One region of the Bacillus sp. UNC322MFChir4.1 genome, then DNA from elsewhere that is predicted to be linked to it. Evidence: predicted binding sites of a transcription regulator. Region 1 holds the regulator's gene; each other region holds the start of a gene.
What was found. The regulator Rex, encoded in region 1, represses fermentation and respiration genes when NADH is low (regulators of the CRP and FNR family bind a similar motif). The targets are predictions, from matches to a motif close to TTGTGAAATATTTCACAA.

Region 1 (5,690 bases):
CAACAATTGTTGTGTTTTCTTTCGTTACAACAACTTTACTAGCGCGTCCTAAAGATGCGATAGTTGCAGATTTTAAGTCACGGCCTAACTCTTCTGTAATCACTTCGCCGCCAGTTAAGATTGCAATATCTTCTAACATCGCTTTACGACGATCACCGAAGCCTGGAGCTTTAACAGCTACCACGTTGAACGTACCGCGAAGTTTATTTACTACTAATGTAGCTAACGCTTCGCCTTCTACGTCTTCAGAGATGATAAGAAGTGGTTTACCTTGTTGTACCACTTGCTCTAATACTGGTAAGATTTCTTGAATACTAGAAACCTTTTTATCTGTAATTAAGATAAATGGGTTATCAAGAACTGCTTCCATTTTATCAGAATCAGTAATCATGTAAGGAGAAGCATATCCACGGTCGAACTGCATACCTTCTACTACATCTAATTCTGTTGTGAATCCTTTAGACTCTTCTAATGTAATAACGCCGTCGTTACCAACGCGCTCCATTGCTTCTGCAATTAATTGTCCTACTTCTTCGTCAGCAGCAGAAATAGCAGCTACTTGTGCGATAGAAGATTTACCTTCAATCGGTTTAGAGATTGTTTTTAATTCTTCAATTGCTGCTACAACAGCCTTTTCAATACCTTTACGAAGACCCATTGGATTCGCACCAGCTGTTACGTTCTTTAAACCTTCACGAATCATCGCTTGCGCTAATACAGTTGCCGTTGTCGTTCCATCACCAGCTACATCATTTGTTTTGCTAGCAACTTCTGCAACTAATTTTGCACCCATATTTTCAAATGCATCTTCTAATTCAATTTCTTTTGCAATTGTTACACCGTCATTTGTAATAAGCGGAGAACCGAATTTTTTCTCAAGTACAACGTTGCGACCTTTTGGTCCAAGCGTAACTTTTACTGCGTTTGCAAGAGTGTCGACACCGCGAAGCATCGAACGACGTGCTTCTTCACTAAATTTAATATCTTTTGCCATAATATTTGACCCCCTTGAATTTTTAAAGATTTATATAATTAACCGATAATTGCTAAAATGTCGCTTTCACGTAAAATTAAATATTCTGTACCTTCGTATTTCACTTCAGTACCTGCATATTTTGAGAAGATGATACGATCTCCTGTAGCTACATCTAAAGCAACACGCTCACCATTTTCAAGCACACGACCAGTACCAACCGCCACTACTTTACCTTCTTGTGGTTTTTCTTTTGCAGTGTCTGGTAGCACAATGCCACTTGCTGTTTTTTCTTCTGCTTGAACAAGTTCAATAATAACGCGATCACCTAACGGCTTTAGCATGAACAACAACCTCCTCAATTTATTATGTAAATTTTATATTTATTAGCACTCTGATACTCCGAGTGCTAACACACTTATTATAATAAAGAATCTCATTTTCTTTTGCAAGTGAAAAAATCGTAATTTTTCGGAAAACTATCCTAGCCCCTCTCCCACTTGTTCCAAAGCATTTATACCCTACTTAATAATTACACAAAGGAAGATACATTGATATATAAATCTATTTTTCTTTTTCGACATATAATGACCACTTGATGCCCTCGTCCTCCTCTAAAAGAAAGGAGGTTTTATGTCGTTTGCTAACTTTCATATGATAGAGATTCCATCTTTTTTTCATCTTCACCTATGTTACAATAAGAAAGATGCCATAAGTTGTTTTCTCTATGGATAGAGCATTTTCCTTTTTCTTTACAAAAAATCCAAAAAGGAGTTATGGAATTGAAGAGACAATATTGGTGGGTTATTGTTACATATATTTTGATGCAATTATCAGGTATAGTTGGAGGATTGATTCTTCTAAAAAGCGGAGTATACAATAATGGGCACCGGACCCTTGATGAAAAAATCCAACTAGCTACTGCACATTGGGGGCTGATAAGCTTCTTTATCGCTCTTATTATCATCCTTGTGTTACTACGTAATGATACAGAATCTGAAAAATGGAATCGCGGAAAAACAAATCTCCCCGCTACGATAGGGTGGATTATTTTAGGAGTTTTCCTTGCCTTATTTGCCCAGGTCATTGCTGGCACAATTGAAACACAAGTTTTTAAAATTAAAGCGGAATCTGAAAATACACAAAACATTATCGGCATTATAAGAGCTGTGCCATTATTTATGATTGTTTCATCTATATTTGCCCCTATTCTTGAGGAGATTGTATTTAGAAAAATTCTATTTGGCACACTATATAAACGATATAACTTCTTTATCGCAGCAATCATAAGTTCGCTTATATTTGCTATCATTCATTTTGACCCTACACATTTATTAGTGTATATTTCCATGGGGCTTGTTTTTTCATTTTTATACGTACAAACAAAACGAATTATTGTACCAATTATGGCTCATGTTATGATGAATACAAATGTTATGTTAATTACATTCGTACTTCGTCCCTATCTAGAAAAAGCTGAAAAACTGCAAGGATTCATCGGAGGATTTTAAACATGCGAAATTCACCATTTGTTATGGCAACTTTGTATTTTCTTCTAGGGTGTATTTTTACATACTTAGCAATTACAAGTGTAAAAGATACAATTTGGAACTTTTACACAATACTACTTGCTATAATGGCAACAATTGATTTTAATTTTGCACTTCGCATTCTTTTTTCTAAAGCGAAAAAAGATAGTAAGAAGAAATAATAAAAACGCAGGAATTTCCTGCGTTTTTATTGTGGATAATTTTTTAAAAAGTACACGAGCGTTTGTAATTCTACTGCTAAATCAATATGATGAATTCGAATATGTTCTGATAAATTTAACCTAGCAGGTGTAAAGTTTAAAACACCTTGTATGCTCGTATGCGATAAGCGATCTGCTACAGCTTGCGCAACAGAAGCAGGCACTGTTAATATTGCCACTTTTATATCACCGGATAGTCTCTCTTCTAATTCATCCAGATGATATACTGGAATCCCGCCGATTTCTTTTCCAACTTTCTCTTCATCAACGTCAAACGCCATCTCAATTTTTGTATTATTATTTTTCGTAAAATTGTAATGTAAGAAAGCTGTACCTAAATTACCTACCCCTATTAACGCTACGCGTGTTACATCGTCTTGATCAAGTGTTTCGCGGAAAAACGACAATAAATAATTTACATTATAGCCATATCCCTTTTTCCCTAATGCTCCAAAATATGAAAAGTCTCTTCGAATTGTCGCTGAATCCACCTTCACTGCTTCGCTTAATTCTGCTGATGATACGCGTTGCTTACCAGATAACGATAGGTTTTGGATAAATCGATAGTATAGAGGCAATCTTTTGGCAGTTGCCTGCGGAATTTTAGGCTGCTCCATGCAACCCCCTCCTCTCTTCCTATCTGTTCAAGTGATTGAAACATGTACGGAAGTTTAGCATTGATAGTTTTCCTTGTATAATAGAGAGAGAATTTCTCTATTTATGTTCAACTATACACTATTTTTAGTATGATTGAGAAATATAATCATGGCAAAGTTAAGAAAATATTTGAGGTGAAAACATTGATTTTACTACAAGTGAATAATCTTTCCAAGCTATTCGCGGCTGAAGTGATTCTTTCAAACATTAAGTTAGAAGTACAGACGCGTGATCGCATTGCACTTGTCGGGCGTAATGGCGCTGGAAAGTCTACATTATTAAAAATTATTGCCGGAGAATTATCCCATGACGGCGGCGAAATTATAAAGCCGAAAGATGTATCTATCGGTTACTTAGCACAGCATACCGGTCTTGAAACATCGTTAACGATTTGGGATGAAATGCTAACGGTATTTCTTCACTTACAACGTATGGAGAAAGAACTCCGCAGACTAGAGCAAGAAATGGGAAAAGAAGAAAATTTCACAAATGGAACCATTTATGAAAAATTGTTAGCAGAATATGATCGCCTACAATTAAATTATAAAAATGAAGGTGGCTATCAATACGAAGCTGATATTCGCTCTGTTTTAAGCGGGCTTGGTTTTCCTCCTGAAACACACAAAACAACAATCTCAACACTAAGCGGTGGACAAAAAACTCGCTTAGCCCTTGGTAAGCTATTATTGACGAAACCAGATTTGCTTATTCTCGATGAGCCAACCAACCATTTAGACATCGAGACATTAACGTGGCTTGAGCAATATTTACAAGGTTATCCTGGTGCTATTTTAATCGTTTCACACGATCGGTACTTTCTAGACAGACTTGTCACGCAGGTCTATGAGATTTCCAATAAACAAAGTCGAAAGTACACAGGAAACTACAGTAGATACTTAGATCTTAAAGCGTCCCTATATGAACAAGAGATGAAACGTTATGAGAAGCAACAAGAAGAAGTAACAAAATTACAAGAATTTGTCCAAAAAAATATCACTCGTGCTTCCACAACAAAACGGGCGCAAAGTCGCCGAAAACAATTAGATCGTATGGAACTTCTGGACAAACCAATCGGCGATACAAAATCCGCTTCTTTCCACTTTGATATCGATAAACAAAGTGGTAATGATGTATTACAAGTAAGCGATGTGACAATTGGCTATGAGAATGAGCCCATTATTCAAAACATTCGTTTCCGATTAACGCGAGGTGATAGTGTTGCGCTCGTCGGTCCAAATGGAATTGGAAAATCCACCTTATTAAAATCTCTTGTGGATAAACTTCGTCCTTTAAACGGTACTATTTCGTTTGGTTCTAACGTTTCTATCGGATATTATGACCAAGAACAAGCAAACTTAACATCATCAAAACGTGTATTGGATGAACTTTGGGATGATTACCCGCTACAACCAGAAAAAGAAATTCGCACAGTACTTGGGAATTTTTTATTTTCTGGTGACGACGTTCTTAAACCTGTTTCTTCTTTAAGCGGTGGACAAAAGGCACGTTTAGCTCTCGCAAAACTTATGATGCAAAAATCAAATGTACTTATTTTGGACGAGCCGACCAACCATTTAGATTTAAGCAGCAAAGAAATTTTAGAAAATGCGCTCATTGATTTTCCAGGAACAATTTTATTTGTTTCCCATGACCGCTATTTCATTAATCGCATTGCCACAAAAGTTCTTGAGTTATCCCCAGGCGGAGCAGAGGAATACCTCGGTGATTACGATTATTATGTAGAAAAGAAAAATGAAATGCTCGAACGCGCCGAACTTGAAGAACTAGAAACAAATAAACCTGTACAAAAACAAGTGGCGCAAGAAAAATTAAATTACATCGAAGAAAAAGAACGTAAAAAGCAAGAACGCCAACGTATGCGTAAAATTGAAGAACTAGAAGAAAAGATTGCAACAATTGAAGAACAAATTATGGCATTAGAAGAACAACTTTGTCTTCCAGAAGTATATGCTGATTACGAAAGAGCCAGTGATATTACAACAGAAAAACAAACACTTCAAGAACAATTGGAAGCATGTATGGAAGAGTGGGAAGAATTACAACTGTAAAAAGGTCAGTGGTTACACTGATCTTTTTATTTATCCACAGAAATATTCACATATCCACCTCTGTATTTTCAGGAAAAACAAAAGTTTTCCACATTATCCACAAAAACAATAATATTTACCCACAATTTATACTCACAAAAAAACCTATATTATCAACAGATAATATAGGTTTTATCCACAGGTTGTGGTTAATTCTGTGTATAAAATTATAACTTTTATCAAAAAAAGATTTTTCTATCCA
Region 2 (5,690 bases), on a different contig from region 1:
CAAATTACTTTTGGTTTTAACCGCATAATTTTTTGTTTTAAAATTTCTTTTCCTTCTTTATATTCTTCCTTTGTAATTTCATCCGCTGCCTTAGTTGGCCTTGCTACTATGTTTGTAAGACCCATATTTAGATCTAACAGTTTGTAGTCTTCTAAAGCATCATATTTTTTAGGGGTCAATCCTGCTTCATAGAGAATTTTCCAAAAGCGATTATTGGGATTGGCGAAGTGATGTCCTGTCTCGCTTGAGCGAATGCTTGGATTAAAGCCGACAAATAAAATGTTTAAATCTTCTTTAACATGATCATGAATGGGGTTCAAGGTTAACTCTCCTTCTTTATGGAATTGAAACGTATAAAGTTTTTTTATTGTACCATAAGGGGCAGTTTAAACAATTTATAATGCTCTGATTGTTACCTTAACGGTGTTTTCACACGAGGGAGAAGTACTTTTCCCTCGTGTTTTTTTATTTCCAATAATCTTTTGTAACTACTTCTTAATTAAGAAATAGTTAAGGAGTAGTTAAGCCCCATTTAAACCTTTTTTCCGATAATAAAATTATAAGCATATAAGAAGGTTGGTATTTTTACATGATCACAATAATCAAAAGAAGGTATATGGCAATCAGTTAATCACCTTACGATAAAGGAGGGATTTGAAAATGTCTTTTTCTCAATTCAATATTGATGTTTTTCGGGCAATCAATGATTTAGGTAAACAATATTCGTTTTTAAACCCGGCCGTGGTATTTTTGGCGGAATATATGGTATATATTTTAGGTTTGATTATTATAGCTTATTGGTTTACTCGTTCTGAAAAAAATAGGATGATGATTATTCAAGCGATGGTTGCTTTTGTGATTGCTGAGGTGGTTGGAAAAATAGCAGGGAAATTTCATTCCAATTATCAACCATTTGCAGTGCTATCTGATGTGAATAAACTTGTCGACCATGCGGTAGATAATTCATTTCCTAGTGACCATACGATTCTGTTTTTCTCAATTTGTTTTTCGTTTTGGCTTGTTCATAAAAAGACGGGGTGGTTATGGCTTATACTCGCATGTTGCGTAGCGATCTCCCGTATTTGGGTAGGGGTTCATTATCCGTTTGATGTGGCAATAGGGGCTTTAATAGGATGCACTTCAGCGTTAGTTTCGTATTGGCTTGTCCCAAAATTTTCTTTCATCAAGCAATTGCTTAGTCGATATGAAAGAGTAGAGCAACATGTTTTGCCATTCAAAAACAAATCAAAGGGCTTTTGAGTATACAAGTATAAAAATTTTTAAAGAGGCTGAGTATAAATCTCAGCCTCTTATTATATCCTTGTACTTATTCAGCTTTTTCCATAGCTCTCATGGATTCAGCTACTTTAACCATCATGGAACATTCGACTCTCTTACGGAAGATGTCACAGCTGAAATCATAGATTCCATTGATGGAGCCGGTTGCGTGCAGCGCGTTGGCAGGGCAGCCGCCACTGCAGTAAAGTTTCGCCCAGCAGTCCTGACATTCCGGTTTTGAGTAGCAGTTGCTTTCTTTAAATTGACACTGCGTCTCTTGTTTTGTGATTCCATCCCAGATGTTTCCCATACTGTATTCTTGATCTCCGACGAACTGGTGGCAAGGGAAGAGCTCACCCCATGGCGTGACAGCGAGATATTCGGTTCCTGAGCCACATCCTGAAATTCTTTTTTGAATGCAAGGGCCTTCAGAGAGATCAAGCATGTAATGGTAGAAGGTGAAGCCGTTGCCTTCTTCATCACGCTTTAACATTTCCTTAGCGAGAATTTCGTACTGATTGTAAATCTCTGGGAGGTCCTTTTCAGTTAGCGCATATGGTTCCCGAGGATCACAGATAACTGGTTCCATCGAGAGCTTGTCGAACCCAAGATCTGCGATATGAAAAATGTCATTGGTGAAGTCGACGTTGTTGTGGGTGTAGGTTCCACGCACATAGTATTCTTTATCTCCACGCTTTTCGATGAATTCCTGGAACTTCGGAACGATATAATCGTAGCTTCCCTTTCCAGTTACTGTTTTACGCAAATGATCGTGGACTTCTTTTCTTCCATCAAGACTTAATACGACGTTGTACATTTCCTTATTTAAGAAATCGGTGACCTCATCGTTTAAGAGCATACCATTTGTAGTGAAGGTGAAGCGAAAGTTCTTTTTGTATTCTTTTTCTTTGTTTCTTGCGTAAGTGACAATCTGTTTCACAACTTTCCAGGCCATGAGCGGTTCTCCGCCGAAGAAGTCGACGTCGAGGTTGCGGTGGTGACCGGAGTTTTCTAGTAGATAATCGATAGCGCCTTTACCAACTTCATAGCTCATGATTGCTCTGTTTCCGTTGTATTTCCCTTGGCTGGCGAAGCAGTATTCGCATGACAGGTTACATGTATGTGCGACGTTGAGACAGAGGGCCTTTACATAAGTTTGGCGATTTCTTAAATCAATTGAGAGATTTTTAAATTCATCTTCAGTAAAGAGTTGGCCATCATTTTTTAGTTCTTCGATATCTGCGATTGTTTCTTGAATGTCCTTCTCAGAGATATCGGAATTATGTGCGTATTTTTCTAACATCATTGTCAAGATTTCTTCCGCAGAAGTAGTCTCATAAAGCGCGATGATTTCATAGGCGAGATCGTCGACAACATGTACTGATCCACTGTAGGTATCGAGTACAATGTTGTATCTGTTTAATTTATATTGATGAATCATACTTGATAATCAAGCTCCTTTTATCTATAAAGTGAAACTGTTCGTACAGAATAAAAATGGCCGCCCATCTGGGAAGTAGCTGGGCGGTACCTGTCTTATTTCCTATCTGTTCATTGTGTTTTCACACTTTTGGTTTGCAACGCCGCAAGACGTTTTGCAAGCTGATTGGCAAGATGTTTGGCATGCGCCGCATCCACCGTGTTTTACCGTATCCATTAGTTTACGAGTGCTCAGTGTTACGATTCTTTTCATAACGTATAACTCCTTTTTAAGAAATAAGATTAATGTTTGTGAATATTTTCACATTGAAAATTACAATTTGTGAATTTGTTCACATTTTAAATTAAACTTTGTGATTGCTTTCACATTGATTCCAGTAATAATTTTAACAACACCTTTGATTTACGTCAATCATTCATGGTGTCATGTAGGTTATATTAATAAAGTGAAACTTTAATCAGTGGGGGTTTTCTTCATCCCCCACTGATTATCAGCCCTCACCAATCGGGCTTTTACGGGCAGTTTATCTCCCGCCTAACTTCTTAAGAAAAGCGGAAGCGGCTCGCTCAGAATCGCAGGGCGCCCACGCCCCTGACAGAGAGGCGCTTTTTGCCTCTTCCGAGGGGGCGAAACGGCCGGAGATTCTAGCCGCTGGAGCTGGACAACGCTTTCGCTGAATTTTGAGGCGGGAGTATTACTGCCCACGAATAGCGGGATAAATCCGACCATTCTTTATGACATTAAGAATGGTTGGATTTATTATTTTATGGGTTTTGCGATTGTGGTTCTTGGGTTTGATACTTCCTTTGTAATGCCCTCAACTCTTCTACCAAATCCTCTCCAATCGTAGGAGCAAGTTTATCGTATATAGGTAATAGTACCGTTTCCCAATGTTTTCGTTGTTCATCATTTAATTCATGAATTTGAATTGATGAATTTTGTTTAATGAGTTCAAGTTGTTCTTTGTTTATTTGAGCGGCCTGTTGATTATTCCAAGCAGTAGCTTCTTCCATTGCATCCGTTAATATTTCTTTCGTTTTTTGAGTTTGTTGGTTCCAAGTTTTTTGATCCATCATGACAACGTATCCTAAATATCCGTGGTTGCTAATTGTCAAATAGTTTTGAACGTTATAGAATTTTTTAGAGTAGATATTTGAAATGGTATTTTCTTCACCGTCAACTTTTCCTGATTCAATTAATTGATATGTTGAATTGAATGAATCTTGATGAGCTTTAACCTTTAATAAATCGAATTGGGATTGGATGACATTACTTTGCATAATGCGAAAAGATTGTCCTTGTATATCTTTTGGTGTATAAATTGGTCCTTTGTTTGAAGTGATTTGCTTAAAGCCGTTGGACCAGTGGGCAAGCCCTTTTATTCCGTCTTTTTGTAAGGATTGGAGTAACTGTTCTCCAATCTTTCCGTTTAAGCCTTCTTGCAAGGCTTCATAATTTGAAAAAGCAAATGGTAAATCAAGTACACCCCATTCAGGGGAAAACGTTCCAAGTTTTGATGTGGAAGGAGCAATAAATTGTACTTGTCCGGATTTCAAAGCGCGAAATTCTTCTATATCAGAATATAAGCTTCCGTTAGGAAAGACCTCTATTTTTATTTTACCATTTGATTTTTCATTCACGAGTTCCGCAAATTTGTTGGCAGCGAGCCCTTTCGGGGTGTTTTCTGCCACAACATGGCTAAATCTAAAGACAATCTGGTCTTTTAGTCCTTCTTGGTCATCGTCATATGCGAGTTCACTTTGAGGAGACTGCTTCTGATAATGAATAAATAAAGCGCTTGCAATAAAGGTGGTAAAAAGGAGTATAAAAGTTGCTGCTTTTTTCATCTTCGTTCTCCTTTCAAAGCTGATATTGTAAGCATACCGAGAAGATTTCTATTCGTAAAGATGCTTTGAGAGGAAAGGAGGTATAAGTGTGAGGGATTTACCAATCCGTTGGAAGATTACGATTCTTTCTTATGCAGTTGTGATTGTTTCGCTCATGATTGGTGGAGGGATTATCGTCGCTAATATTCAACAAAAGGAAGAGAAAGAATTAAGAATTCGATCGATGAATACAGCGCGAACAGTAGCAGAAATGTCAGATGTAAAGAAGTCTCTTCAAGAAACAAATGGGTGGGTAACATTAAATTCTGTAATTGAAAATATTAGAGTCATTAATGAAACAGATTATATTGTTGTCATGAATATGGAACGAGTTCGTTATTCGCATCCGGTGAAAGAAATGATAGGAAAAGTTTCAAAAGGAGCAGATGAAGAAGCGGCGTTTGCAGAACATATTTATTTTTCAAAAGCAAAGGGAGAAATAGGGACTGTCATTCGTGCTTTTATGCCTATTAAAGATCAAAACTTAAACCAAATTGGCGTTGTTGTTGTAGGAAATAAAATACCAAACTTTTTTGAGATTATGAGTGAATTAAGGGGAGAAGTTCTTTTTATAGTCATCTTAATGTTAGTACTTGGATTGATAGGTTCATTAATGCTCGCTAATCATATAAAAAAACAGATGTTTCAGTTAGAGCCGCATGAAATTAAAAGAATACTTGAAGAGAGGACAGCAACCTTTCATTCCATGAATGAAGGGGTGATCGCCATTGATAATCAAGAAATCATTACGGTTTTTAATAAGAAAGCGAAGCAAGTTTTTCATGTAACGGGAGATGTTGTAGGACAGCCTATTCGAAAAATATTACAGGATACAAGGCTCCCAGAAATCGTGAAGAAAAATCAAGCAGTATACAATGAAGAAATAAAAGTAAGTGGAAAAGTTATTTTAAGTAATCGTATACCTATTAAGAAGGGTAATAAATTAATTGGAGCGGTGGCAATTTTCCAAGACCGTACGGAGGTAACGAAGCTTGCGGAAGAATTAACTGGGGTGAAGAACTTTGTTGAAGCATTGCGTGTGCAAAGTCATGAGCATATGAATAAACTTCATACAATAGCAGGCT
Region 3 (5,690 bases), on a different contig from region 1:
TCTCTGCGCGAGCGCGGCAAAAGAATGCTTCCTGGATTGATAAACAAAATATCGTCTAAGATTTCTGCTCCTAATATATGCGAATGACCGAAGCATACGACATTAGCCTCAGCTTCTTTCGCGCGATATAAAAGTGTTTGCAGCGTCATTTTAATATTGTATAAATGTCCATGTGTGACGAGAAAACGTGTATTTTGCACTTCTGTGATGATGTCATTTGGAAAGGATCCCGTAAAATCACAGTTTCCTTTCACTACATGAAACCCTTCTAGTTCAGAATGCTGAGATGTTAATTCCGAATCACCGCAATGAATCATCACATCTACGTTTCCCTCGTACTGCTCCTTTAATTGCTTTAGCTCTTTCACAGAACTGTGACTGTCGCTCACAATTAACGCCTTCATCGGTTTCGCTCCCTTATTCTTCTCCTAAAAACCAGACTGGAATTTTTTCTTCTAATTTACGAAGCGCACGTCCGCGGTGACTAATTTTATTTTTCTCATCCGATGACAATTCCGCCATTGCGCTTTTGTATTCTTCTACATAAAAAATAGGATCGTATCCAAATCCATTTTCCCCGCGCTGCTGCTGCAAAATCTTTCCTTCACACGTACCATTTACAAGCAATGGTTCTTTATCTTCTTGCGGGAAGGCAACGGCTAGTGCGCAGTAAAAACGTGCTGTACGTTTCTCCATCGAAATATTCTCTAGTCCGTCTAACACTTTTTGAATGTTAGCTTGGTCGTCCTTTTGTTCACCTGCATAACGAGCAGAGTGTACTCCTGGTTTCCCCTGCAATGCATCTACAATTAAACCAGAATCATCAGCAATTACAATTTCACCTAGCTGTTTACATAGATGTTCCGCTTTTAAAATGGCGTTTTCTTCAAACGTTTCACCCGTTTCCTCTACTTCTTCAATATGAGGAAAATCATAAAGTGACTTTACTTCTAAATCAAACTTTTCAAATAGCTCCGCAAATTCACGTACTTTGCCAGCATTCTTTGTTGCTACGACAACTTGTTTCATATTTCCACCTCTATTCCATATGAGTTACAATATCACCTAATGCTTCTTTTTGGATTTCAACAAGCTGCAGAATCCCATGTTCCGCTACATCAAGTAACTCGTTCAATTCGCCGCGGCTAAATGTCGCTTCTTCTCCTGTGCCTTGCACTTCAACAAAGTGTCCTTTTCCTGTCATAATGACATTCATATCAACATTCGCCTTAGAATCTTCTGCATAATTTAAATCTAATACAATACCATGCTCATCAACGACTCCAACAGACGTTGCCGCCAAGAAATCTTTCACTGGAATTTTCGATACTTTTCCTGCTTCCACAAGCTTCTCAAATGCTAACACCATCGCTACATACGCACCGGTAATCGAAGCTGTTCTCGTTCCACCATCAGCTTGAATAACATCACAGTCAATCCAAATTGTTTTTTCACCAAGTGCTTCTAAGTCAACAACAGCACGTAATGCTCGTCCAATTAAACGTTGAATTTCCATTGTACGCCCTGTTACTTTTCCTTTACTTGATTCACGGATCGTACGCTGTTCTGTTGCACGAGGAATCATGGAATACTCTGCGGTAACCCATCCTTTTCCTTCCCCTCTCATAAATGGAGGAACTCGATCTTCAATCGTCGCTGTACAAATCACCTTTGTATCACCAACTTCAATTAGTACCGATCCTTCTGGATGTTTCAAATAATTCGTATGAATATGTATACGGCGCAGCTCTGATGCTTGTCTACCATCTACTCGCATAAAAATAACCCCCTTGTAACTACTACTTGTTAGTATAGCCCATTAAAAATTCATGTTATGTATCGCATTAAAAGAAGGGGAATTAACTGTATTCCCCTTCTCTTCCTCTATTCAGTATATCAAATTATTTCTGTTTAAAAACTACCTGTATTCACGTTTTGTGGACGATCAATCGGTTTTATTAATTTATCGCCTTTTTCTGTAACAAGATTTGCCTTTCCATTCACTTGAATGGACACATTTTTCACGTCTTGTTTTTCAGTTAAAGATAACACAAGCGACTGCAATACATAGTTAGAAATCTTACTTTTATTTTTATCCACATAAATATTTTCATTAAAGTTCAATGTCACTGTCCCTTTTTCAAGTTTTGGCTCATTGATCAGCCTCACATCTGGATTAAAGTCATATGTTAACGCCGACTTTTGCGACGGTCCTTTCACAAGCTCTTTCACAATTGTCGCAGTTTCATTTTCTTTCCCTTCAGCAACGCGGCGTGTTACTGGCACATAATACGTCTGCTTATTATTTTGCGCTAAGAAATACAGCGTAATTGGTTTTGTATTTGCAAGATCCGCAACTTGTTCATCATCAAAGTTAATACCATTCGCTCGGCTGAACCCATTACCAATCGGTGTTCCAGCAACAGGCATTTTCGTTAAATCTTGCCCATTCATGCTGAACTTCACATTCTTTACTTCTTTAAACTGTGTTAATGTCCAAGTAACCGCTTCTACAATACGACGCTCTTCTTCTTTTTTATAGTTTTTCAGTTCTTTTGAAAAATCAACAACTGCAGTTCCATCCTTTTGCAAATCAATTTTCACTTCTGTATCCGCTGGGAGCACAGCTTGAAATCCATTTGGCAATACATTCGTTACTGGTCCTTCTTTCACTAAATATTGTAATGACTGCTTAATCACCGCGTTATCTTTCGGAACAGGTAACTGCACCGTTTGCGGCACAACATAACCATTTTTATCTACAAGATATAGATCTAATTTTTTTGTTTCCCCTTGTTTTGCAGTTTCCTTCTTCTCACCATCCGTATATGTTACTTTCTTAGGCGGATCAATTTGCTCTGTTGCTTTTTCCTTATTAAACAAACCGCACCCTGTTAATAAAACTGTACTTAATGTAGCACAAACAATCCATTTGAAAGTCGATTTAGGCATACGCTTTCCTCCTAAAAAATCTAAGTTTGTACTATATATATACGAGCCTCTATCTTACTTTAGAACAAGCAATGACAACTTATCTTCAAAAAGATCTGTACAAATTTGAATAATTTATGAATCCTTCAAAGATGTGATAAATATCACATCTCCTTATTTTCCAAAACTTTTATAATACAAGTATAAAAGTTTGTTAAACATTTCACAAAAAAGAAGGGAAATGAATATGAAAACACGTTTAGTCATGATCGGGAATGGTATGGCCGGGATACGCTGCATTGAGGAAATTTTAAAACAAAACGATACCTTATATGACATTACCATTTTTGGAGATGAGCCGCATCCAAACTACAATCGCATTATGCTCTCCCACGTCCTACAAGGAAAGACAAACATGCAAGATATCGTTATGAACGAATATAGTTGGTACGAAGAAAATGATATTACATTGTATACAAATGAAAAAGTGCTGAAAATTGATCGGGAAGAACAAGTCATTGTTACAGACAATAATCGTCTTGTTACGTACGATAAACTTATTATCGCAACAGGATCCAGCGCATTTATTTTACCTGTAGAAGGTGCAAATCTTCCTGGTGTAACAGGTTTTCGCACAATTGAAGATACACAATTTATGATCGATACGGCTAAGCAATATAAAAAAGCAGTCGTCATCGGCGGTGGATTACTTGGTTTAGAAGCCGCTCGAGGACTTATTGATTTAGGAATGGATGTACACGTTGTTCATTTAACCTCACACTTAATGGAGCAACAACTCGATACGAAAGCAGCTTCACTACTACGCGAAGATTTAGAATCACAAGGTATGAAGTTCCTTATGGAAAAGAAAACAGTAAAAATTCTTGGCACAAACCACGTTGAAGGCATTCAATTTGCAGATGGCGATATTGTAGAATGCGATTTAATCGTCATGGCTGTTGGAATACGCCCAAATACACAATTAGCAAAAGACGCTGGTTTAATTGTAAACCGCGGGATTGTCATTAATGACTATATGCTGACAAATGATCCTTCGATCTATGCAGTTGGTGAATGTGCCGAGCACGACGGGATTGCCTACGGCCTTGTTGCACCGCTCTATGAGCAAGGTGCTGTATTAGCAAAACACATTACAAATACACAAACAAACGGATATACCGGCAGCATCGTCGGTACACAATTGAAAGTGGCAGGATGCGATTTGTTCTCTGCTGGTCAAATTTATGAAGATGATAAGGCAAAAGCAATCTCTATTTTTGACGAATGTACACGTTCCTATAAAAAAGTTCTCATCCAGGACAACAAGGTCGTTGGTGTTGTTTTATACGGCGATGCAACTGACGGTACACGTCTCTTTAACATATTAAAAAAAGAAGAAGATATACAAGAATACACAGCAGCTTCTCTTCTTCATAAAGCTGGTGAAGATAGCGGACTTGACGTTGCAAGTATGAGTGCTGATGAAACTGTTTGCGGATGTAACGGCGTCACAAAAGGAGCGATTGTTCACGCTATTTTAGAACAAGACTTAACAACATTCGAAGAAGTAAAAGGATGTACAAAAGCAGCAGGGTCTTGCGGGAAATGTCGCCCAGTTGTGGAACAAATTTTATCTCATACACTTGGAGATAACTTCGATGCTTCCGTCCAAATTACAGGCATGTGCGGGTGCACAACATTATCTCGCGATGAAGTAGTAGCTGCAATTCATGAGAAAGGGTTAAAGTCTCCGAAAGAAGTGCGAAACGTCCTTGGCTTCGCACACGAAGAAGGCTGTTCAAAATGTCGCCCTGCATTAAATTACTATTTACGTATGATTTGTCCAGAAGAGTATGCTGATGATAAAGCATCCCGCTTCGTTAACGAAAGAATGAATGGAAACATTCAACATGACGGTACATTTTCTGTGATTCCACGTATGTACGGCGGCGTTACAACAGCTGATGATTTAATGAAAATTGCAGAAGTTGCGAAGAAATACGACGTCCCGCTCGTGAAAATAACAGGCGCAAGCCGCATCGGTTTATATGGTGTGAAAAAAGAAGATTTACCAAAAGTGTGGGCTGATCTTGATATGAGTTCTGGCTACGCCTATTCGAAGTCTCTTCGCAATGTAAAATCATGCGTCGGATCCCGCTTCTGCCGCTTCGGTACAAAGGATTCATTAGGACTCGGCATGTTGCTTGAGCAGTCATTAGAAATGGTAGATACACCGCATAAAATGAAAATGGGTGTAACAGGTTGTCCGCGTAACTGTGCAGAGGCATTAACGAAAGACTTCGGCGTCGTTTGTGTTGAAAATGGCTTCCAGCTTTATATTGGAGGTAACGGAGGTACAGAAGTACGTGAAGCTGACTTTGTAATGATTGTCCCTTCAGAAGAAGATGTACTTCGCATCGCCACAGCGTACGTACAATACTACCGTGAAACTGGTATTTACGGCGAACGTACAGCTCCTTGGGTAGAACGAATAGGCCTAGATCAAATAAAAGCAGTACTACAAGATGAAAGCATGGTCGCTATATTAAATGAACGCTTCCAGGCAGCACGGAATACCTATGAAGAAGCTTGGGGACAAGCACTAGAAACACAATCATTAAAAACGATGTATGAAGTAGAGATTGTAAAGTAAGGAGCGATTAATATGTTACAAACGAAAGAAAAAATAAAAATTATGTCTGCCGTAGATCTTCCCGTACAAATCGGTAAAGAAGTACGCATCAAGGATCTGTCTATTG

Region 2: scfA (six-cysteine ranthipeptide SCIFF) is a predicted target of Rex. The motif match lies at 3,008-3,025, and genes of this name have one in related genera.
Region 3: nirB (nitrite reductase large subunit NirB) is a predicted target of Rex. The motif match lies at 3,143-3,160, and genes of this name have one in related genera.

What each region holds. Positions count from the first base shown of each region.
Region 1 covers NZ_JQKQ01000052.1:3,399-9,088, reverse strand. Annotated here, with positions in the region: gene groL (chaperonin GroEL) at 1-994, opposite strand, end outside; gene groES (co-chaperone GroES) at 1,033-1,317, opposite strand; gene BR72_RS16385 (CPBP family intramembrane glutamic endopeptidase) at 1,756-2,484, shown strand; gene BR72_RS16380 (YdiK family protein) at 2,487-2,684, shown strand; gene BR72_RS16375 (redox-sensing transcriptional repressor Rex) at 2,711-3,340, opposite strand; gene BR72_RS16370 (ABC-F family ATP-binding cassette domain-containing protein) at 3,524-5,449, shown strand.
Region 2 covers NZ_JQKQ01000044.1:3,713-9,402, reverse strand. Annotated here, with positions in the region: gene BR72_RS15540 (mismatch-specific DNA-glycosylase) at 1-320, opposite strand, end outside; gene BR72_RS15535 (undecaprenyl-diphosphatase) at 661-1,260, shown strand; gene scfB (thioether cross-link-forming SCIFF peptide maturase) at 1,328-2,719, opposite strand; gene scfA (six-cysteine ranthipeptide SCIFF) at 2,822-2,971, opposite strand; gene BR72_RS15525 (TRAP transporter substrate-binding protein) at 3,484-4,566, opposite strand; gene BR72_RS15520 (ATP-binding protein) at 4,649-5,690, shown strand, end outside.
Region 3 covers NZ_JQKQ01000014.1:61,907-67,596, forward strand. Annotated here, with positions in the region: gene BR72_RS07525 (metallophosphoesterase) at 1-404, opposite strand, end outside; gene BR72_RS07530 (XTP/dITP diphosphatase) at 418-1,029, opposite strand; gene rph (ribonuclease PH) at 1,040-1,777, opposite strand; gene BR72_RS07540 (GerMN domain-containing protein) at 1,912-2,952, opposite strand; gene nirB (nitrite reductase large subunit NirB) at 3,179-5,584, shown strand; gene nirD (nitrite reductase small subunit NirD) at 5,597-5,690, shown strand, end outside.